3 regions of the Mesorhizobium sp. M2A.F.Ca.ET.043.05.1.1 genome follow, and region 3 is predicted to be linked to each of the others. Evidence: predicted binding sites of a transcription regulator. Region 3 holds the regulator's gene; each other region holds the start of a gene.
What was found. The regulator PhoB, encoded in region 3, activates phosphate uptake and scavenging genes when phosphate is short. The targets are predictions, from matches to a motif close to TGTCATNNANCTGTCAT.
Positions count from the first base shown of each region.

Region 1: phnC (phosphonate ABC transporter ATP-binding protein) is a predicted target of PhoB. The motif match lies at 6,025-6,041, and genes of this name have one in related genera.
Region 2: EJ069_RS14340 (LTA synthase family protein) is a predicted target of PhoB. The motif match lies at 3,555-3,571, and genes of this name have one in related genera.

Region 1 covers NZ_CP034446.1:6,376,951-6,384,330, reverse strand. The annotation lists gene phnG (phosphonate C-P lyase system protein PhnG) at 1-65, shown strand, start outside; gene phnH (phosphonate C-P lyase system protein PhnH) at 65-676, shown strand; gene EJ069_RS30775 (carbon-phosphorus lyase complex subunit PhnI) at 678-1,793, shown strand; gene EJ069_RS30770 (hypothetical protein) at 1,796-1,993, opposite strand; partial or broken gene EJ069_RS30765 (alpha-D-ribose 1-methylphosphonate 5-phosphate C-P-lyase PhnJ) at 2,053-2,883, shown strand; gene phnK (phosphonate C-P lyase system protein PhnK) at 3,017-3,793, shown strand; gene phnL (phosphonate C-P lyase system protein PhnL) at 3,796-4,503, shown strand; gene EJ069_RS30750 (DapH/DapD/GlmU-related protein) at 4,500-5,114, shown strand; gene EJ069_RS30745 (DUF1868 domain-containing protein) at 5,268-5,978, shown strand; gene phnC (phosphonate ABC transporter ATP-binding protein) at 6,123-6,980, shown strand; gene phnD (phosphonate ABC transporter substrate-binding protein) at 7,122-7,380, shown strand, end outside.
Region 2 covers NZ_CP034446.1:2,873,846-2,881,225, reverse strand. The annotation lists gene fabF (beta-ketoacyl-ACP synthase II) at 1-648, shown strand, start outside; gene EJ069_RS14345 (oxidoreductase) at 691-1,506, shown strand; gene EJ069_RS14340 (LTA synthase family protein) at 1,580-3,505, opposite strand; gene fabD (ACP S-malonyltransferase) at 3,782-4,723, shown strand; gene fabG (3-oxoacyl-[acyl-carrier-protein] reductase) at 4,784-5,521, shown strand; gene EJ069_RS14325 (acyl carrier protein) at 5,725-5,961, shown strand; gene fabF (beta-ketoacyl-ACP synthase II) at 5,996-7,258, shown strand.
Region 3 covers NZ_CP034446.1:6,087,513-6,094,892, forward strand. The annotation lists gene pstC (phosphate ABC transporter permease subunit PstC) at 1-721, shown strand, start outside; gene pstA (phosphate ABC transporter permease PstA) at 726-1,577, shown strand; gene pstB (phosphate ABC transporter ATP-binding protein PstB) at 1,574-2,377, shown strand; gene phoU (phosphate signaling complex protein PhoU) at 2,398-3,105, shown strand; gene phoB (phosphate regulon transcriptional regulator PhoB) at 3,123-3,812, shown strand; gene EJ069_RS29365 (ROK family protein) at 4,109-5,353, opposite strand; gene xylF (D-xylose ABC transporter substrate-binding protein) at 5,623-6,663, shown strand; gene EJ069_RS29375 (sugar ABC transporter permease) at 6,808-7,380, shown strand, end outside.

The DNA.
Region 1 (7,380 bases), 290 kb from region 3:
CAAAGCGGGTCGAGACGGCGGCCACGAAAGTGGATTTCTTCACCATGGTGCGCGGAGAGGACTGATGGATATCGCCACGCAATCGATCGACGGCGGCTTCGCCGAGCCGGTCTTTAACGCCCAGGCCGTGTTCCGCGCCATCATGGACGCGATGGCCCGCCCCGGCACTGTCCACGACCTGGCGTTGCTCGCCCGTCCGCCGGCGCCGCTGTCGGCGACGGCAGGCGCGGTGGCGCTCTCGCTCTGCGACAACGACACGCCGGTCTGGCTCGATCCGCCGCTGCAGGCGGAAGCTTCGGTCAAGGCATGGCTCGGCTTCCACACCGGCGCGCCCTTGGCCAACACGCCTGCCGACGCGCATTTCGCCCTGATCGCCAATCCTAAGGAGATGGCCGCGCTAGATGGCTTTGCGCAAGGCACGCAGGAATATCCCGACCGCTCGACGACGCTGATCCTCCTGGTCGACGACCTCGCCTCGGGCCCGTCGCTGCTGCTCGAAGGTCCCGGCATCGAAAAGACGTCGATGATCGCGCCTCCGGGCATGCCGCGCCATTTCGTCGAGCAGTGGAAGCAGAACAACCAGCGTTTTCCGCGCGGCGTCGACATCATCCTGGCGGCGCCGGGCAGCCTCGCCTGCCTGCCGCGCACCACCCGCGTCAAGTCGATGGAGGCATGAGATGTATGTCGCGGTAAAGGGCGGCGAAGCCGCCATTGCCAATGCCCACCGCCTGCTGGCCGACCGCCGCCGCGGCGACCGCTCGGTGCCGGCTCTGCGCCTCGACCAGATTGTCGAGCAGCTGGCGCTCGGCGTCGACCGGGTGATGAGCGAAGGCTCGCTCTATGATCGCGAGCTCGCGGCTCTGGCCGTCGTCCAGGCGCGTGGCGACATGATCGAGGCGATCTTCCTGGTGCGCGCCTACCGCACCACGTTGCCGCGCTTCGGCTACACCAATCCGGTCGACACCGGCGCCATGCAGGTCGAGCGTCGTGTCTCGGCCACCTACAAGGACCTACCCGGCGGCCAGGTGCTCGGCCCGACCTTCGACTATACCCACCGCCTGCTCGATCCGGAGCTTGCCGCCGGCGCCGAGGTCGAGACGCCGGCGCAGCGCCCGGTCGAGCCGGAGGCCATGCCCCGCGTCTCCGCGATCCTCGCCCATGAAGGGCTGATCGAGGCCGATGGCGAGATGCCGCTCGACCATGTGCCCGGCGACATCACCCGCGAGCCGCTGCAATTCCCGATGGCGCGCGACATCCGCCTGCAGGCGCTGTCACGCGGCGACGAAGGTTTTCTCCTGGCGCTCGGCTATTCGACGCAGCGCGGCTACGCCCGCAACCATCCCTTTGTCGGCGAGATCCGCATCGGCGAAGTCGAGCTGGAGCTGGATGTGCCGGAGCTGCCCTTCGCCGTGCCGCTGGGCTCGATCCGCGTCACGGAATGCCAGATGGTCAACCAGTTCAAGGGCTCGGCCAAGGCGCCGCCGCAGTTCACCCGCGGTTACGGCCTGGTCTTCGGCCAGAGCGAGCGCAAGGCGATGGCGATGGCGCTATGCGACCGGGCGCTGCGCGCCGGCGAGCTCGGCGAGGATATCGTCGCCGCCGCGCAGGACGAGGAATTCGTCATCTCGCATTCCGACAATGTGCAGGCGACCGGCTTCGTCGAGCATCTGAAACTGCCGCACTATGTCGACTTCCAGGCCGAGCTCGGCCTGGTCCGCCGCATGCGCGCCGAATATGAGGCCCGCGAAAACGAGGACAAGGCCGCCGAGGAAAAGCGGGAGGCGGCGGAATGAGTTCAGTGTCCGCTACCGGAATGTCCACCGCCGCCATCGAAAGAGCCGCCGCCCGAGCCATAACCACTGGCGCCGGCAACGGTCTCGCCATGCGGAGGCTCCTTTGGCGCGGGGAGAAACATCTTCCGCAACGCGAAAGCCGCAACGCCGGCGAACACCAGCAAAAGCACGCCAAGATGCATCCAACCGGTGGAGTCCATCGGGCTCTTCTCCCGCGTCTCGAGCGCCAAATCCTTAGCACAGAGCGGACGTGATCGCCATGACCGACATAGCCACCTACAACTTCGCCTATCTCGACGAGCAGACCAAGCGGATGATCCGCCGCGCCATCCTGAAGGGCATCGCCATCCCCGGCTACCAGGTGCCTTTCGCCTCGCGCGAGATGCCGATGCCTTATGGCTGGGGCACCGGCGGCGTGCAGGTCACCGCCTCGATCATCGGTCCCGATGATGTGCTGAAAGTCATCGACCAGGGCGCCGACGACACCACCAACGCCGTCTCGATCCGCGCCTTCTTCAAGAAGGTCGCCAAGGTCGAAGTCACCACGGAGACGGCGAAGGCGACGATCATCCAGACCCGCCACCGCATTCCGGAGCAGCCTCTGACAGCCGGCCAGGTGCTGGTCTTCCAGGTGCCGATCCCCGAGCCGCTGCGCTTCCTCGAGCCGCGCGAGACCGAAACGCGCAAGATGCATGCGCTGGAGGAATACGGCCTGATGCATGTGAAGCTCTACGAGGACATCGCCAAGCATGGCCGCATCGCCACCACCTACGCCTATCCGGTCAAAGTCGAGGGCCGCTATGTGATGGACCCTTCGCCGACGCCGAAATTCGACAATCCGAAAATGCATCGTTCGCCGGCTTTGCAATTGTTCGGCGCCGGCCGCGAGAAACGCATCTATGCGGTGCCGCCCTTCACCGAGGTCGTCAGCCTCGATTTCGAGGACCATCCCTTCGAAGTGCAGACCTTCGACCAGCCCTGCGCGCTCTGCGGCGCCGAGAATGTCTATCTCGACGAGGTCATCCTCGACGACCATGGCGGCCACATGTTCGTCTGCTCGGACACCGACCATTGCGAGAAACGGCGTGAGCCCCCTACCTCCCCCTCGTGGGGAGGTCGCGCCGAAGGCGCGGGTGGGGGGAACGGCCAATCTTCTCTTTCTTCAACCCCCACCCCGGCGCTGCGCGCCGACCCTCCCCACAAGGGGAGGGTAAGGAGGCCGAATGACCGACGAACCGCTGCTGCGCGTTTCAGCGCTGTCCAAATTCTACGGCTCGCGCGTCGGCTGCGAGAACGTCACCTTCGACCTCTGGCCGGGCGAGGTGCTGGCTGTCGTCGGCGAGTCCGGTTCCGGCAAGACGACGCTGCTCAACTGCCTGTCGACCCGGCTGCTGCCCTCCTCCGGCACCGCCAGCTACCGGATGCGCGACGGCCAATGGCGCGAGCTCTACCGCATGAGCGAGGCCGAACGCCGCTTCCTGATGCGCACCGACTGGGGCTTCGTCCACCAGAACCCGGCGGACGGGCTGCGCATGACGGTGTCGGCCGGCGCCAATGTCGGCGAAAGGCTGATGGCGGTCGGCGACCGCCACTATGGCAGGATCCGCGCCACCGCCGTCGACTGGCTGTCGCGCGTCGAGATCGACGAGGACCGCATCGACGACGAGCCGCGCGCCTTTTCCGGCGGCATGCGCCAGCGCCTGCAGATCGCCCGCAACCTGGTGACCGGGCCACGGCTCGTCTTCATGGATGAGCCGACCGGCGGCCTCGACGTCTCGGTCCAGGCGCGCCTGCTCGACCTGTTGCGCGGGCTGGTCACCGATCTTGGGCTGGCGGCGATCGTCGTCACCCATGACCTCGCCGTGGCGCGGCTTCTGTCGCAACGTATGATGGTGATGAAGGACGGCCGCGTCGTCGAAAGCGGCCTCACCGACCGCGTGCTCGACGATCCGCGCGCGCCTTATACGCAATTGCTCGTTTCCTCGATTTTGCAGGTGTGAGGATGGCTACGCCGCTCGTCGTTTCCGATGTCGCGAAGAGCTTCACCATGCATCTGCGCGACGGCGTCACGCTGCCGGTGGTGGCGGGCGTCTCCTTCTCGATCCGCGCCGGCGAATGCGCCGTGCTCGGCGGTCCGTCGGGTGCCGGAAAAAGCTCGATCCTGAAGATGCTCTACGGCAACTATGCCGTCGACGAGGGCCAGATCATCGTCCAGCATAGGGGCGGGCTGATCGACCTCGCCTCCGCCAGCCCGCGCACCGTGCTTTCCGTGCGCCGCCACACGATCGGCTATGTCAGCCAGTTCCTGCGCACCGTGCCGCGCGTTTCCGCGCTCGACGTCGTCGCCGAGCCGCTGGTCGAGCGCGGCGGGGATCGCGAGACCGCGCGGGCGAAGGCTCGCTCCTTGCTTGCGCAGCTCAACCTGCCCGAAAAGCTCTGGGCGCTGCCGCCGGCGACCTTCTCGGGCGGCGAGCAGCAGCGCGTCAACATCGCGCGCGGCTTCATCACCGAGCATCCGATCCTGTTGCTCGACGAGCCGACCGCTTCGCTTGACGCCCGCAATCGCGATGTCGTGGTCGAGCTCATCGCCGCCAAGAAGGCGGCGGGCGTTGCGCTGCTCGGCATTTTCCACGACCTCGACGTACGCGACGCGGTCGCCGATCGCGTCATCGACGTCACCGCCTTCGCCGCCGGAAAGATCGCCGCATGAAGAAGCTGTCGGAGACGCCGCTGATCCATCCGACGGCGCAGGTCGAAAACTCGACGCTCGGCCGCTGGACCGAGATCGCCGAGCGCAGCCGCGTCGCCGAATCCGAGCTCGGCGACTATTCCTACATGATGCAGGACTGCGCCGTCTGGTGCGCCACCATCGGCAAGTTCTCCAACATCGCGGCAAGCGTGCGCATCAACGCCACGAACCATCCGGTCTCGCGGCCGACGCTGCACCACTTCACCTACCGCGCCTCGGACTATTGGGACGACGCCGAGCATGAAAGCGAGTTTTTCGCGCAGCGCCGCGCCAAACACGTCACCATCGGCCACGACACCTGGCTCGGCCACGGCTCGACCATCCTGCCCGGCGTCACCGTCGGCGACGGCGCAGCGGTCGGCGCCGGCGCGGTGGTGACGAAGGATGTCGCGCCCTACACCATCGTCGGCGGTGTGCCGGCGAAACCGATCCGCGAGCGCTTCGACCGCCGCACCGCCGAGCGCTACCAGGCTCTTGCCTGGTGGCACTGGGACCATGCAACACTGCGCGCCGCGCTCGACGATTTTCGCGAGCTGTCGGCGGAGGCGTTTCTTGAAAAACATGGCGGCTGATTTCGGTGAATGGTGAATGGTCAATAGTGAATGGCAACGAAGCCCTCTTACTCACCAATCACCAATCACCAATCACCAATCACCAATCACCATTCACCATTCACACCCTTGACACATGACTCGGACAAGAGCCGGTCTCCCCAGGAGATCGCCATGCTCGACACCGTCAGACCTTCGCTCGCCGGATTTTTCGAAGGCACCAATCCGACGCCGCCTAGCCATCTCGGCACCCGTTACGACGCGTCGGGCAACTTCCTCCCTGAACCCGGCAACACCATCGTCTGCCATCTAGTCGAAGGCTCGCTTTCGCAAGCAGCCATTGTCGAGGTGCGTGAGCGGATGCGGGCCATGCCGGATGCCGATCGGCTCGCCTTCACGCCGATCTCCAGCCTGCATATGACGCTCTTCCAGGGCATCATCGAATACCGCCGCCGCCTTCCCTACTGGTCGTCGGACGTGCCGCTCGACACCAGCATCGACGATATGACCCGCCTCTATCTCGAGCGCCTGCAAGGCTTCGAGGGCCACGGTCCCTTCAAGATCAAAATTGCCGAAGTCGTGCCGACGGGCCTCACCGTCGCCGGCGCGACCGAACAGGATCGCCGGATCCTGAAAGCCTGGCGCGATGCGCTGTCTGTGCCGTTCGGCTACCGCCATCCGGACCACGACACCTATGTCTTCCACATCACCTTTGCCTATCAGCTCCGCCGCCTCGCCGACGAGCGGGCCGCGGCCTGGCAGGAATTGTTCGATGACTGCTTGTCGTTCTTCGAGCGCGAGGCTCCGGTGATCGAGCTGAAGGCTCCTGCCTTCTGCAGCTTCAAGGACATGAAGCATTTCGAGGAATTGCTGGTGCTTGGCTGACGCCGAGCAGCGACACAGACCAGCATTCCCCGCCAAGCCTGTGACTCGTAACAAAACTGACATCAATCCGACACCCCAGCTTCATCCGCCTGCGCTAGCGAGGGCTAATAGGCCTGCAAAACCGCGACGGACTGGAGTCTTGGTATGTCAGCATCATCGGCCACGCTCGAAATCCGCGGCGTAACCCGACGATTTGGCAAGAACACCGCTGTCAGCGACATCAACATCTCGATCCCGCGCGGTCAGATGGTCGGTATCATCGGCCGCTCCGGCGCCGGCAAGTCCACGCTGCTGCGCATGATCAATCGTCTCATCGATCCCAGCCAGGGATCGATTTTTTTTGACGGCGCCGAGGTCTCCAGCCTGCAGGGCTCGCCGCTGCGCCGCTGGCAGCGCGACTGCGCCATGATCTTCCAGCAGTTCAACCTCGTGCCGCGCCTCGACGTCTTGACCAACGTGCTGCTCGGCCGCCTCAACCATCGCTCGACGGTTTCCAACCTGCTCGGCATGTTCACGCGCACCGAATGCGCCGAGGCGGTGGCCGCGCTCGAGCGCCTCGACATCGCCCGCACCGCGTTGCAGCCGGCCGGCACGCTGTCCGGCGGCCAGCAGCAGCGTGTCGCGATCGCCCGCGCCATGATGCAGCAGCCGAAGGTGCTTCTGGCCGACGAGCCGATCGCCTCGCTCGACCCGCTCAACGCCAAGGTGGTGATGGATTCGCTGCGCGACATCAATCTGCGCGAAGGCATCACAGTCGTCACCAATCTGCACACGCTGGACACCGCCCGCGCCTATTGCGGCCGCATCATCGGCATGGCCGCCGGCAAGGTCGTCTTCGACGGCGCCCCGCAAGACCTCGACCGCGACGCCGTGCGCATCGTCTACGGCGCCGACGCCAGCGGCGCCGAGATCTCCGAGGCCATCACGTCGACCAGCGTGACCATCAGGCCGAAGATCACCGCATCCGCCGGACCGCTCGAACCCGCCTTTCCCGGCTACTGAGTCCATCGCCCCGACCCCCGTCGGTCTGGGCAAATCTTGGATTTCGGCAGAGCAACCCGGATCGCCCGCCAGCGTCAAAGGCAAGACTTGAAAAATCAGAACGCCGCCGGCGCGCAGCCGGAACAAAAGGAGAGAGAGCAAATGTTCAGGAAGATGGTTTTTGGAGCGGTTTCGCTGCTCGCCATGGCGGCCAGCGCCGCGCACGCCGCTGACATCAAGGAATTCCGCGTCGGCATCCTCGGCGGCGAGAATGAGACCGACCGTCTGCGCAACTATCAGTGCCTCGCCGACCACCTGAAGTCGGAATTCGGCTTCGAGAAGGTTTCGCTGTTCCCGGCCGCCGACTATGATGGTGTCATCCAGGGCCTGCTCGGCGGCACGCTTGATTTCGCCGAGCTCG
Region 2 (7,380 bases), 3.2 Mb from region 3:
ACCTCCTTCAATCACCGTCCCGACCAGGCTTCACGGCCGTTCGACGTCTCGCGAGACGGTTTCGTCATGGGCGAAGGCGCTGGCATCCTGGTCATCGAGGAATTGAATCATGCGCTTGCGCGCGGCGCGCAACCCCTCGCTGAGGTCGTCGGCTATGGCACGACGGCGGATGCGCACCACGTGACGTCCGGTCCGGAGGACGGCGACGGCGCGCGTCGTGCCATGGAAATCGCAATTGCCCAGGCCGGCATTTCGCCACACGAGGTCAGCCATCTCAATGCGCACGCAACCTCCACGCCGGTAGGCGACCTGGGAGAAATCGAAGCGATCAAAAGCGTCTTCGGCACGGATTATTCTATCGCCGTCAGCGGAACCAAATCGGCGACAGGACACCTGCTCGGCGCCGCGGGCGGCCTTGGCGCAATCTTCACGATCCTGGCGCTTCGAGACCAGGTCGCGCCGCCGACCCTCAATCTGAGCGCGCCCGATCCGGCCGGGGAGGGGATCGATTTTGTGGCAAACAAGCCCCGGCCGATGGAGATGGATTACGCGATCGCCAACGGTTTCGGCTTCGGTGGCGTCAATGCCAGCGCGCTGTTTCGCCGCTGGGATACACGCGGCATGAACGGTCGAACTGCTCGTGACTGAAGCTTCCTGCTTCCCCAACCAAAACCAGAGAAAGTGATCTCCATGAACAAGGCCAATCCCGGCGTCGCCATCGTCACGGGAGCATCCTCCGGCATCGGGCATGTGACAGCCAAGGCCCTGCAGAATTCGGGCTTTCGCGTGTTCGGAACCAGCCGTCGCGCAATTTCCAAAAAATCCGACGGCATTACCATGCTGGCCTGCGATGTGACCGACGACACGTCGGTGGCGAAACTTGTCGACGAGGTGCTGGCCGAGGCAGGGCGCATAGACCTGCTCGTGAACAATGCCGGCCTGGGCCTGCTTGGCGGCGCGGAAGAATCCTCGACCGCGCAGGCCCAGGCTTTGTTCGACGTGAATGTCTTCGGCGTCATCCGGGTGACCAATGCGGTGCTGCCGACCATGCGACGGCAAGGAAAGGGCAGGATCGTGAATTTGAGCTCGGTGCAGGGATTCATCCCGGCTCCTTATTTCGCACTCTATTCGTCGACCAAACATGCCGTTGAAGGCTATTCCGAATCGCTTGATCATGAAGTGCGGCCGTTCGGAATTCGTGTCTCATTGGTAGAGCCGGCCTATATCCGTACGTCTTTCGAGGACAATCTCGCTAGGCCCGACCAGTTACTCGACATCTATGACGCCGCTCGCGCCGGCATGACCATAGCCGTGCGGAAGGCGATGGAAAAAGGTGATGCGCCCGAAGTGGTCGCCAACACCGTTTTGGCGGCGGCGACCGACCCCAGCCCGAAGCGGCGCTATGAGGCAGGAAAAATGGCGCGCCGAGTCAGTCTCCTGCGCCGTTTCGTTCCCGCGTCGGCATTCGATCAGAGCCTGCGAAAGCAGCTCGGCCTACCGGTCTGAAGGTGAAATCAAAGGTATCCCGAGGCCGGCGGCAAGCTGACACACCACGAAAATCGTCTTTAACAACCTCACCTCAGCTCGTATGCGCGACGAGCTTGTTCACCGTCTCGGGGAAGAAGTCGGGCGCCGAGTGGCGCTTGCCGAACATCATGTCGTATTGGATGAGGCGGAAATCGTTGATCTTCGGATCGATCTGCTTCTGCCTCGCCCAGTCCGGCGTCGCTTCGCCTGCGGGCGACAAAAGCAGGTTGCGGTCGACCACCCGGTAGTGCTCGCGCAGCGCGCCGAGGAAGCCGGTGTAATAAGGATGCGTGATGCCGGCCGTGGTCAGGATGTGGTAGGGCAGGAAGGCCGGGCTCACCGCGCCCAGGTTCTGCACCGGACCGGAGCGGTTCGACCAGATGACCAGCGGCGTGTCGTGGTGCTCGAGCGCGGCGTCGCTAGGCTCCTTGCGCGGCGCGACATTGTCCTTGAGGAAGCCGGTCTCGACATAGACGGGTCCGAGCGGCGGCAGGTGGTCGCCGAAGAAGGCGATGATGGTCGGCCGCTCACGCTTCTTCGCCCAGTCGATCAGCCGCTGCAAGCCATGGTCGGCGTCGGCCGAGCCCTCGGCGTAGGAAAGCAGCGATTCCCGCGCCCAGGAACTGATCGGCGCATCGACCGAATGCGTCGGATTGTAATAGCGGTAGGGCTCGTAAGGGCCATGGTTCTGCAGGCTGACGGCGAACAGGAACACCGGATCGTCGCTGGCGTCGGCCTCGCGGATGATCTCGTCGGTCATCGCCGCGTCGGACGCCAGCGGCCCGCGCTTTTCCATCGGCGGCAGCGTCTCCTCGGAGCGGAAATCGCTGAAGCCGAAATCGGCATAGACGGCGCCCCGGTTCCAGAACCAGTTGGTGCCGGGATGGATGGCGCGCGCCCGGTAGCCCTCGCTCTTCAGGAAGGTCGCCAGCGAGGGCGTCGGCGTGCGCACATATTGCTGGTAGGGGATCGAGCCGGCCGGCAGGAAGGCGTTGGAGAAGCCGGTCAGCGCCTCGAATTCGATATTGGCGGTCATGCCGCCGAACTCGGGCGAGAACATCGAGCCGGAGCGCAAGGCGCGCACGGTCGGGATCGGGTCGGGCTTGATGGTGACGCCCGGCAGTCGCGTCGGATCCCAGAAGGATTCGCTCATCACCACCACGATATCTGGCTTCTCCTCCGGCACCGAAGCAGCGACGTCGGTGCGCTGGATCGCGGCCATCGCCTTTTCGGAATAGCCGGGCGGCGCCGAGACATGCGCCATCGGCACATTCATCGCGAAGGCCAGCGCAAAACCATTCGAGGCGTAGTTTTCCTTCTGGTCCCACATGATCGGGATGATCTGCAGCCGGTCGCGCGTCCACGAGAAGGTGGCGTAGTCCATGATCGAGACGAAGAAGGCGAGCAGCGGCACGGCCAGCGCCAGCCGCGCCAGGCGGCCCTTGCGGCTGAGGATCGGCACCCGCCGGCGCCAGGTCCGCCAGCCATAGACCAACAGCGCCAGCCCACCGACGATTGCCGCGGCCAGCATGATGGCCGTCCATGGCCGCTCGCGCACCAAAAGGGGCATCAGCGCCATGATCTGACGGGCAAACAGGAAATCCGTCGGATAGAGCGGATCGCCGAGATAATGCGATTTCTGGTGACCGACAAAGGCCAATGCCAGCGTCAGCGGCGCCACGATCATCAGGCTCTGGTGGCTGCGGCCAATCACGGCGTCCAGCCCGACCAGCACCAGCGCGAAGACGATGATGGTGGTCCAGCCCGGCTTGAAGGGCTGCAGGAAGAAATCGACCGTGCCGAAGAAATCGCCGCGCACGATCCATTCGATCGCGAACACGAGAAGAGCGGAGACGAGAAGCGTCGCCAGGCCGTAGCGTACAGTCGGCCAGGGTCGCCCCGGCAGGTAGCCGGTGGACGGATCGTCTTCCAAAAATTGCGGCACGGGCTTGGCCGCGCCTTTCCTGATCCTTGCCACTGAACTCCCCCGGGCCCTTGCAACACGCCTTCTACGCGCGTCACGGCTCTGTCATCAAAGTGTCACGCAAAGCTAGCGCCTGTGGCGGAAATAAGAAGAGCCAGCAAACCAAACGTGAGCGGTTTTCATCAGGTGTGATCGCCAAAAAGCCTTTTGGAACAGGGAGTCAGCCGGGTTTTCCGGCCAAAATGACGCTTAAAGGCATGCCCGCGGGCTTGACTTGGCCGTCCGCCTTGCGCCAGAGGCAGGGAAAAACCAGCCTCTGGAGAGACTAAAATGGCCGTCGCATTCACCTTTCCGGGACAGGGCAGCCAGGCCGTCGGCATGGGCAAGGACCTCGCCGATCAATTCCCGGAAGCGCGCCGCGTCTTCGAGGAAGTGGACGCCGCGCTCGGCGAAAACCTGTCGAAACTGATCTGGGAAGGCCCGGAAGAGACGCTGACGCTGACCGCCAACGCGCAGCCGGCGCTGATGGCGGTGTCGCTGGCGGCGATGCGGGCGCTCGAAGCGCGCGGCTTCTCCCTGAAGGACAAGGTGGCCTATGTGGCCGGCCATTCGCTGGGCGAATATTCCGCGCTTGCCGCGGCCGGCTTCGTTTCGGTCGGCGATGCGGCACGGCTGCTCAGGGCCCGCGGCAACGCCATGCAGGCGGCGGTGCCGGCCGGCGAGGGCGGCATGGCGGCCATCATCGGCCTCGATCAGGCCGACGTCGAAGCGGCCTGCGCGGAAGCGGCCAAAAGCTCCGTCTGCCAGGTTGCCAACGACAATGGCGGCGGCCAGCTGGTGATTTCCGGCGCCAAGGCGGCGGTCGAACTGGCGGCGAAGCTTTGCATCGACAAGGGCGCCAAGCGGGCGCTGATGCTGCAGGTTTCGGCCCCCTTCCACTCGGCGCTGATGGCTCCGGCGGCCGACATCATGCGCGAGGCGCTTGCGGGCGTGGAAAAGGAGGCGCCGGTGGTCCCGGTCGTCTCGAACGTGACGGTGACGCCGACCAGCGACCCGGACGAGATCGCCCGCCGGCTGGTCCAGCAGGTGACCGGCCGCGTGCGCTGGCGCGAGACGGTGGAATGGTTCGGCGCCAATGGTGTCGCCACGCTTTACGAGGTCGGCGCCGGCAAGGTGCTGTCGGGCCTGGCGCGCCGCATCAACCGCGACATCGCCACCGGCGCCATCGGCACGGCGGCCGACGTCGAGGCGGCGCTGGCGGCGCTGGCCTGACAGGCTGGCGATTTGACGGCACCTGTGCCAAGGGTGCCCCTCTGAGATGAGGAGAGAAAAATGTTCGAACTGACCGGCCGCAAGGCGCTCGTCACCGGCGCATCGGGAGGCATCGGCGAGGCGATCGCCAGGGTGCTGCACAGCCAGGGCGCCATCGTCGGCCTGCACGGCACGCGCGTGGAGAAGCTGGAAGCGTTGGCAGGCGAGCTCGGCGACCGCGTAAAGCTGTTCCCGGCCGACTTGACCGACCGCGACGCGGTCAAGGCGCTCGGACAGAAGGCGGAAGCGGATCTCGAAGGCGTCGATATCCTGGTCAACAATGCCGGCATCACCAAGGACGGCCTGTTCGTGCGCATGTCGGATGCCGACTGGGACAGCGTGATCGAGGTCAACCTCACCGCCGTGTTCCGGCTCACCCGCGAGTTGACCCATCCGATGATGCGCCGCCGCCATGGCCGCATCATCAACATCACCTCGGTGGTCGGCGTCACGGGCAATCCCGGCCAGACCAATTATTGCGCCTCCAAGGCCGGCATGATCGGCTTTTCCAAGTCGCTGGCGCAGGAGATCGCCACCCGCAACATCACCGTCAACTGCGTCGCCCCGGGCTTCATCGAATCGGCCATGACCGACAAGCTCAACGACAAGCAGAAAGAGACGATCATGGCCGCCATCCCGACAAGGCGCATGGGCACCAGCGCCGAGGTCGCGTCCGCGGTTGCCTACCTCGCTTCCAATGAGGCGGCTTACGTCACCGGCCAGACCATTCACGTGAATGGCGGCATGGCGATGATCTGACCGGCCAGGTCGGGCAGGCCTGTGAAAACAGCCATTTCGGCTTGGACGCCCGGCATTTTTCGTGTAATGCGGCCCGCAACCCGGCGGTTCGGGCAAAAACCGGTCCTGTGGCGTTGCGTTGTCCGCAAGACCATCTTTCAGCTTGATTAGCGGCATTCCGCCCGCTAACGAAGATCGACAAACATAAGACGAGGATTGCCCAAATGAGTGACACCGCAGAGCGCGTCAAGAAGATCGTCATCGAGCATCTCGGCGTCGATGCCGACAAGGTGACGGAGCAGGCGAGCTTCATCGACGACCTGGGCGCGGACAGCCTCGACACGGTCGAACTCGTCATGGCGTTCGAAGAAGAGTTCGGCGTCGAGATTCCTGACGATGCCGCCGAGACCATCCTCACCGTCGGCGACGCCGTGAAGTACATCGACAAGGCCTCGGCCTGAGTTCTTTCGCAGGCATAATCGGGGAGGACCTGCGATGAGGCGTGTCGTCGTCACGGGCCTTGGCCTGCTTTCGCCGTTTGGCATGGGCGTCGAGCATAGCTGGCGGGAATTGCTTTCCGGCCGCAGCGCCTGCCGCCGCGTCACCGAGTTCGATGTGGACGATCTTGCCTGCAAGATCGCCCACATCATCCCGCGCGGCGACGGCTCGAATGGCACCTTCAATCCGGAGGCCGTGCTCGAGCCGAAGGAACTGCGCAAGATCGGCGACTTCATCCTTTACGGCATCGCGGCCGCCGACGAGGCGCTGGCCGATTCCGGCTGGAAGCCTGAGACGCATGAGGACCAGTGCGCCACCGGCGTGCTGATCGGCTCAGGCATTGGCGGCATCGACGGCATCGCCGAAAACGCGATGATCCTCAAGGATCGCGGCCCGCGCCGCATCAGCCCGTTCTTCATCCCCGGGCAGATCATCAACCTGGTCTCTGGCCAGGTCTCCATCCGTCACGGCCTGAAAGGCCCGAACCACGCGGTCGTCACCGCCTGCTCGACCGGCGCGCACGCCATCGGCGACGCGGCCCGGCTGATCATGTGGGGCGATGCCGACGTCATGGTGGCGGGCGGCGCCGAGGCGCCGGTCACCCGGCTGTCGATCGCGGGCTTCGCCGCCTGCCGCGCGCTCTCCACCGACCGCAACGATACGCCGGAAACCGCCTCGCGTCCCTATGACCGCGACCGTGACGGCTTCGTCATGGGCGAGGGCGCCGGCGTCGTCGTGCTGGAAGAGCTCGAGCACGCCAAGGCGCGCGGCGCCAAGATCTATGCCGAAGTCACCGGCTACGGATTGACCGGCGACGCCTACCATATCACCGCCCCGGCCGAGGACGGCGACGGCGCCTTCCGCTGCATGACGGCGGCGCTGAACCGGGCGAAGCTTTCGCCGGCCGATGTCGATTACATCAATGCCCATGGCACCTCGACCATGGCCGACACGATCGAGCTTGGCGCGGTCGAGCGCCTGGTCGGCAATGCCGCCTCGAAGATCTCGATGTCGTCGACCAAGTCGTCGGTCGGCCATCTGTTGGGCGCCGCGGGCGCCGCGGAAGCGATCTTCTCGATCCTTGCCATCCGCGACAATGTCGCCCCCGCCACCATCAATCTCGACAATCCGGAACGCGAGACGGCGATCGATCTCGTGCCGAACAAGCCGCGCCAGCGCCAGATCGACGTCGCGCTGTCGAATTCCTTCGGTTTCGGCGGCACCAATGCCTCGCTCGTGTTCCAGCGTTACAACGGCTGAGTAGCAACCGGAGCGGCCCCGGGAGAGTGCACGGTTCATCCGGCATGCTCCGAGACAGACAGCTAATCGGCAGTCCGCCAACTGCCGTCATTTTTGCCAAATTCGCCCCTAGCCTTGCGCCG
Region 3 (7,380 bases):
TATCGTCACCTCGGCCATCGCCATCATCATCGCCGTGCCGATCGGCATCGGCATCGCCGTCTTCCTGACCGAGCTCTGCCCGCGTCCGCTGCGGCGCCCTATCGGCATCGCCGTCGAGCTTCTGGCCGGCATTCCCTCGATCATCTACGGCATCTGGGGCCTGTTCGTCTTCGCGCCGTTCCTGCAGACGACCATCCAGCCCTTCATCATCTGGCTCTTCAAGGGCATCCCCGGCCTCAACAGCCTGTTTGCCGGCCCGCCCTACGGCATCGGCCTGCTGACCTCCTCGCTGATCCTGGCCATCATGGTGCTGCCCTTCATCACCTCGATCACCAAGGACGTGTTCGACACGGTGCCGGCGGTGCTGAAGGAATCGGCCTACGGCATCGGCTGCACGACCTGGGAGGTGACGCGGCGTGTGACCATCCCCTACACCCGCGTCGGCATCATGGGCGGCGTCATGCTCGGCCTCGGCCGCGCGCTCGGCGAGACGATGGCCGTCACCTTCGTCATCGGCAACGCGCATCGCATCAGCGCCTCGCTGTTCGCGCCGGGCACGACGATCTCGGCGACGATCGCCAACGAGTTCACCGAGGCCGATGGCGCGATCTACACCTCCTCGCTTGTGGCTCTCGGCCTGATCCTGTTCATCATAACCTTCATCATCCTGGCGCTCGCACGCTACATGCTGCTGCGCATCGATAGCCGCACGGGAGCCTGAACCGATGGCGACTGCCGCATCACTTCACCAGAGCCGCAAGCGCAAGAATGCCGTGATGATGGCGCTGTGCGTCATCGCCGCCGGCATCGGCCTCGCCTGGCTGGCCCTGATTCTCGGTGCCCTGCTCTACAAGGGGCTCTCCGGGGTGTCGCTGGCCGTGTTCACCCAGATGACGCCGCCGCCCGGCGATGCCGGCGGTCTGCTCAACGCCATCTACGGCAGCATCGTGATGACGATCATCGGCATCGTCGTCGGCACGCCGATCGGCGTGCTGGCCGGCACCTACATGGCCGAGTACGGCCGCTTCTCGAAGCTCACCACGGTGGTGCGCTTCATCAACGACATCCTGTTGTCGGCCCCTTCGATCATCGTCGGCCTGTTCGTCTATGAGCTGATGGTGCGGCCGATGGGGCACTTCTCGGCCATCGCCGGCGCTGTCGCGCTGTCGATCCTGGTGATCCCCGTCGTGGTGCGCACCACCGAGGACATGCTGAACCTCGTGCCCAACGCGCTGCGCGAGGCGGGCACCGCCATCGGCGCGCCGCGCTGGGTGGTGATCCGCTCCGTCGCCTACCGCGCGGCGCTGTCCGGCATCGTGACCGGCATATTGCTGGCGATTGCCCGCATTTCCGGCGAGACGGCGCCGCTGCTCTTCACCGCGCTCAACAACCAGTTCTGGTCGAGCAATCTCAATGCCCCGATGGCCAGCCTGCCGGTGACCATCTTCCAGTTCGCTCTCAGCCCTTACGAGGAATGGCAGCAGCTGGCCTGGACGGGCGCACTCATAATCACCCTGACGGTTCTCGGGCTGAGCATCATCGCCCGCAGCCTAACCGGACGCAGAGAGGACAGATGAAACCGATGTTGTCCACCGACCTGAACGTAGCCGACACGACCGTCGAGAAGGCCAAGATCGAGGTCAAGAACCTCAACTTCTACTATGGCCAGTCGAAGGCGCTGAAGGACATCAACCTGTCGCTGCCCGAGCGCAGCGTGACCGCCTTCATCGGGCCGTCGGGCTGCGGGAAGTCGACGCTGCTGCGCGTCTTGAACCGCATCTACGAGCTTTATCCGAAGCAGAGCGCCGAGGGCCAGGTGCTGCTCGACGGCAAGAACATCCTCGACCGCTCGCAGGACCTCAACCTGCTCCGGACCAAGATCGGCATGGTGTTCCAGAAGCCGACGCCGTTCCCGATGTCGATCTACGAGAACATCGCCTTCGGCGTCAGGCTCTATGAGAAGATCAGCAAGGCCGAGATGGACAGCCGCGTCGAATCGGCGCTGAAGCGCGCCGCACTCTGGAACGAGGTAAAGGACAAGCTCAATGCCAGCGGCCAGAGCCTCTCGGGCGGCCAGCAGCAGCGCCTTTGCATCGCCCGCACCGTGGCGGTGAAGCCCGAGGTCATCCTGCTCGACGAACCGGCCTCGGCGCTCGATCCGCTCTCGACCGCCAAGATCGAGGAGCTGATCGACGAATTGCAGGCCGACTACACGATCGTCATCGTCACCCACAACATGCAGCAGGCGGCGCGCGTGTCGCGGCAGACGGCATTCATGTATCTGGGCGAGCTGGTGGAGTTCGACCGGACCGAGAAGATCTTCACCTCGCCCCGCGAGAAGCGCACCCAGGACTACATCACCGGCCGCTTCGGCTGAGCTCATACGAGGACAACATCATGGCCGAACATACCGTCGCCTCCTTCGACGAGGATCTCAGGCAGATCAGCCGGCTCATCAACGACATGGGCGATCTCGCCGGCTCCATGGTCGGCGGCTCGACCAGGGCCCTGCTCGAAGGCGACAATGCGCTGGCGCAGCGCGTCGTCTCCGACGATGCCATCATGGACGCGCGTCAGCGCGAGCTTGACGACCGCGCCATCACGCTGATCGCCAAGCGCCAGCCGATGGCGGACGATCTTCGCCACGTGGTCGGCTCGATCCGCATGGCGGGCGACCTCGAGCGCATCGGCGATCTCGCCAAGAACATCGCCAAGCGCGTCGGGTCGGTCGGCGTCAGCACCGCCCCGCGCGACCTCACGCATTCGATCGATTCCATGGCGCAACTGGTGCTGATCCAGGTCCAGGGCGTGATCCAGGAATACACGGTGGGCGATGCCACGGCGCTGGCCAAGCTTCGCAACGACGACGAACGCATCGACGTCAAATACACCTCCGTCTTCCGCGAACTGTTGACCTACATGATGGAAGATCCGCGCAACATCACCGCTTGCACGCATCTTCTGTTCTGCGCCAAGAACCTCGAGCGCATTGGTGACCATGTGACCAACATCGCCGAGAACGCCTATTATGTGCTGACCGGCACGCAATTGCCCGCCAACCGTCCGAAGCAGGACGAGACGGCAATGTCGGCGCCGGCCGCCTGACGGAAAAGGTTACCCCGATGATCGCGCCACGCATCATGGTGGTGGAGGACGAGGAGCCGCTGGGGGTGCTGCTCCGCTACAATCTCGAATCTGAGGGTTACCAGGTGGAAGTGGTGACCCGCGGCGACGAGGCCGAAATCCGCCTTCAGGAAAATGTCCCCGACCTGCTCGTGCTCGACTGGATGGTGCCGGCGGTTTCCGGCATCGAGCTTTGCCGGCGTCTCAGGATGCGGCCCGAGACCGAGCGGCTGCCGATCATCATGCTCACCGCGCGCGGTGAGGAAAGCGATCGGGTTCGAGGTTTGTCCACCGGCGCCGACGACTATCTGGTCAAGCCGTTCTCGACGCCGGAGTTCATGGCGCGCGTCAAGGCGCTGCTGCGCCGCGCCAAGCCGGAGGTGTTGTCCAGCGTGCTCAAGGTCGGCGACATCGTGCTCGACCGCGAATCGCACCGCGTCTACCGCAAGAAGAGCGAGATCAGGCTCGGCCCGACCGAGTTCCGCCTGCTCGAGTTCATGATGCGGCATCCGGGCCGCGTGTTCTCGCGCAGCCAGCTGCTCGACAATGTCTGGGGCGAGACGATCTATATCGACGAGCGCACGGTGGACGTGCATGTCGGCCGCCTGCGCAAGGCCGTCAACAACGGCCGCATGCCCGACGTCATCCGCACCATCCGCGGGGCGGGTTACGCCATTCGCGAGGATTAGGTTCACCGTTCGTGGAATTGATGCGTCCGCTACCGGATCGCATGCGCTGGTGAGTAGCCGAGACGCTCGTGCTTCGTCATCCACGGGCGGAGCAAGGAGCGCAGCGACGCAGCGCAGACCCGAGGATCCATTCCGTGACTTCGACGCGTCGCGACGGTCCAGAATTCTGCGCCGCTGCGCCCTACGATCCAGGTAACGGCATGGATTCCAGGGTCTACGCTCCGGTTCGCGTTGCTCCGCCCTGGAATGACGAAGCTCAAAGGCCTTCGCTTATCTCCGGCGAATCAGAAACCCGCTTAGGCGACGTTCTTCCCCGCGGCGCCGGACCTCGTCTGGACCCCCGGCGCGAAAATCTCCTGGTCGACGAAGGTCAGCGCGCGCATGGCGCAGCCTTCGCGGATCAGCGGCAGCTCGTTGGGTTCGCTGTCGAAGGAGATCGAGTTCGAGTGCTGGCCGCCGGCGGTCTGGGCGATCGCCTCCCTCAGCGCCGGCTCGATCAGGTCGAAGGCGGCGGCGCTGACCCCGACCATGGCGACAGGCGCCGGATCGATAAGGGCGAACAGGCTGCCCAGGCCGAAGCCCAGCGCTTCGCCGGCCCGACGATAGGCTTCCCGTTCGGGGCCGTCCTCCTGTCGGGCCTTTACGGCCAGCGCGCGCATGTCGGCGTCGCCGACGTCGGTCGGCGCGGCGTCCTCGCTTATCCCCATGGCGCTGCGCCAGATGGCGTAGTTGCCGGCATAGGCCTCGACGCAGCCGCGCCGGCCGCAGCGGCAAAGCGCGCCGCCCGGACGATGGATCATGTGGCCGAACTCGCCGCCGGAGGAATGCGTGCCGGTGAACAATTCGCCCTTTAGCACAAGGCCCATGCCGATGCCGTGCGAGAGCAGGATGGCGATGAAATTGTCGCGATAGCGCTCGGGATCGCGCCATCGCAGCGCCACTGCCATCATGTTGCAGTCGTTCTCCATGGTGGCGGGGATGCCGAATTCCCTCTCCAGGATGTCGGCGAACGGAATGTCGGTCAGCGGCGTGATCGGCGACCACAGCATGGCGCGCGCGTGGGAATCGGTGATGCCTTGAATGCCCATGGCGATGCGGGCGACGCTGCCCACGTCGAGATCGGGATCCTGCAGCCGGCGCCGGACGATCGCCAGGCACTCGCCGATCAACTCGTCGCGCGGCATGACCAGCGTGTCCAGGCGCCGCTGCTCCTCGGCGATCACCTGGCCGGCATAGTCGATGACGGCGACCGACAGGAAGTTCAGCGACAGCACCACCGTAAGCACTGCGGCGGCTTCGGGGTTCAGCGCCAGGCCGATCTGCGGCCGGCCGCGTTTCAACGCCGTCGGCTCGCTGGCCTTGATCTCGGTGAGGATGCCCTCCTGGATCAGATCGGCGGAGATTGCCGAAATGGTCGAGTGGCTGAGGCCGGTGGTGGCGGCAATTTCCGTCCGCGATGGCTGGCCGGCGCGGCGCACGGCCGAAATCACCATGGCGCGGTTGCGCCGGCGCAAATCGTCGTGACGGATTCCGACCGACATCGTCTCGCACGTCCTCCCCGGTCATCGCGGCCTTGTGATGATGCCATGGCCTGTCGCTGACACGCTAAGGATAGTGGCAGAAGCCAAAGCTGATGTCATTATTTATTGCGGACTCCGAAAAAAATGCCTGGACCCATCAGATGCCATCAGAATCTCGGTTGACAGCTTCATTTCGCTGGACCACTATTTTTTTGAGGCTCGAAAAAAAGCCTCTATGCCGGCCTTCGGGCCAGTCTGGGTCGCGCCGCACAGGGCGCAGGGAGGATATTATGAACAAATTCGCAGCCGCCATTCTGGCGGGTGTTGCCATGTCGCTGACGCTGGCTTCGGTCGCCGAGGCGAAGGGCAAGGTGATCGGCGTCTCGTGGTCGAATTTCCAGGAAGAGCGCTGGAAGACCGACGAAGCGGCGATGAAGGCCGCCATCGAGGCCGCCGGCGATAAGTATATTTCGGCCGACGCGCAGTCCAATCCGGGCAAGCAACTGACCGACGTCGAAAGCCTGATCTCGCAGGGCGCCAATTCACTGATCATCCTGGCGCAGGATGCCTCGGCAATCGGCCCGGCGGTGCAGAAGGCGCTCGATGAGGGCATCCCGGTCGTCGGCTACGACCGCCTGATCGAGAACAAGGACGTTTTCTACCTGACCTTCGACAATAAGGAAGTCGGCCGCATGCAGGCCCGTGAGGTGTTCAAGGCCAAGCCCGAAGGCAACTACGTCTTCATCAAGGGCTCGGGTTCCGATCCGAACGCCGACTTCCTGTTCTCGGGTTCCATGGAAGTGCTGAAGGAGGCGATCGACAGCGGCAAGATCAAGAATGTCGGCGAGGCCTATACCGACGGCTGGCTGCCCGCCAACGCGCAGAAGAACATGGAGCAGTTCCTGACCGCCAACGACAACAAGGTCGACGCGGTCGTGGCCGCCAATGACGGCACCGCCGGCGGCGTCGTCGCGGCGCTGACGGCGCAAGGGCTGGCCGGCACCGTTCCGGTCTCGGGCCAGGACGGCGACCACGCGGCGCTGAACCGCATCGCGCTCGGCACGCAGACCGTGTCGGTATGGAAGGACGCGCGCGAGCTCGGCAAGAATGCCGCCGAGATCGCCTCGCAGCTCGCCGACGGCAAGAAGATGGGCGACATCGCCGGCGCCAAGGACTTCACGACGCCTGGCGGCAACACCGTCAAGTCGCTGTTCCTGACCCCGATCGCGATCACCAAGGACAATCTCAACCTCGTCATCGACGCCGGCTGGATCAAGAAGGACGAAGTCTGCGCTGGCGTTGCCGCCGGCAGCGTCAAGGTCTGCAACTAAGCTCGCCGACACTAGACCAAAAACCTTGCGCCGCGGCCTGAAAGCCGCGGCGTTTTCTCAAAGATTACCGTTCCGCCTCGAGCGGATAGCTTCTAGGCTTGCTCCGGCGTCCGCGCCAGACGGGCAGGCCGGCAGGAGGAATTCATGACCGACACGACGTCCACCCAACCGGCAGACACCGCGCGTGCCTCGGAGCTGGGCACCGTCGCCCGGTTCCTGAAGGCAACCGAGCTGGACACCCGCATGCTCGGTATGATCGGCGCGCTGCTCCTGATCTGGGTCGGACTGCATGTGATCTCCAGCCTGCGCCTTGGCGTCAATCCGCTCGACTTCGACAGCCGCACCTTCCTGACGCCGCGCAACCTCTGGAACCTGTCGGTGCAGACTTCGGCCGTGGCGATCATGGCCTCTGGCATGGTGCTGGTCATCGTCATGCGCAACATCGACCTGTCGGTCGGATCGGCCGAAGGGGTGATCGGCATGGTCATGGGTTTTGCCCAGGCGCATTTCCTGGTCCGCTTCGTCGGGCTTGAGCTCGGCAACCCGTGGATCTGGGTCCTGGCACTGCTGATCGGCCTGGCGCTCGGCCTCCTGATCGGCGCCTTCCAGGGCTTCGTCATCGCCTATCTCGAAGTGCCGGCCTTCATCGTCACGCTGGGCGGTCTGCTGGTCTGGCGGGGCGCTGCCTGGTGGGTCACCAGCGGCCAGACGGTGGCG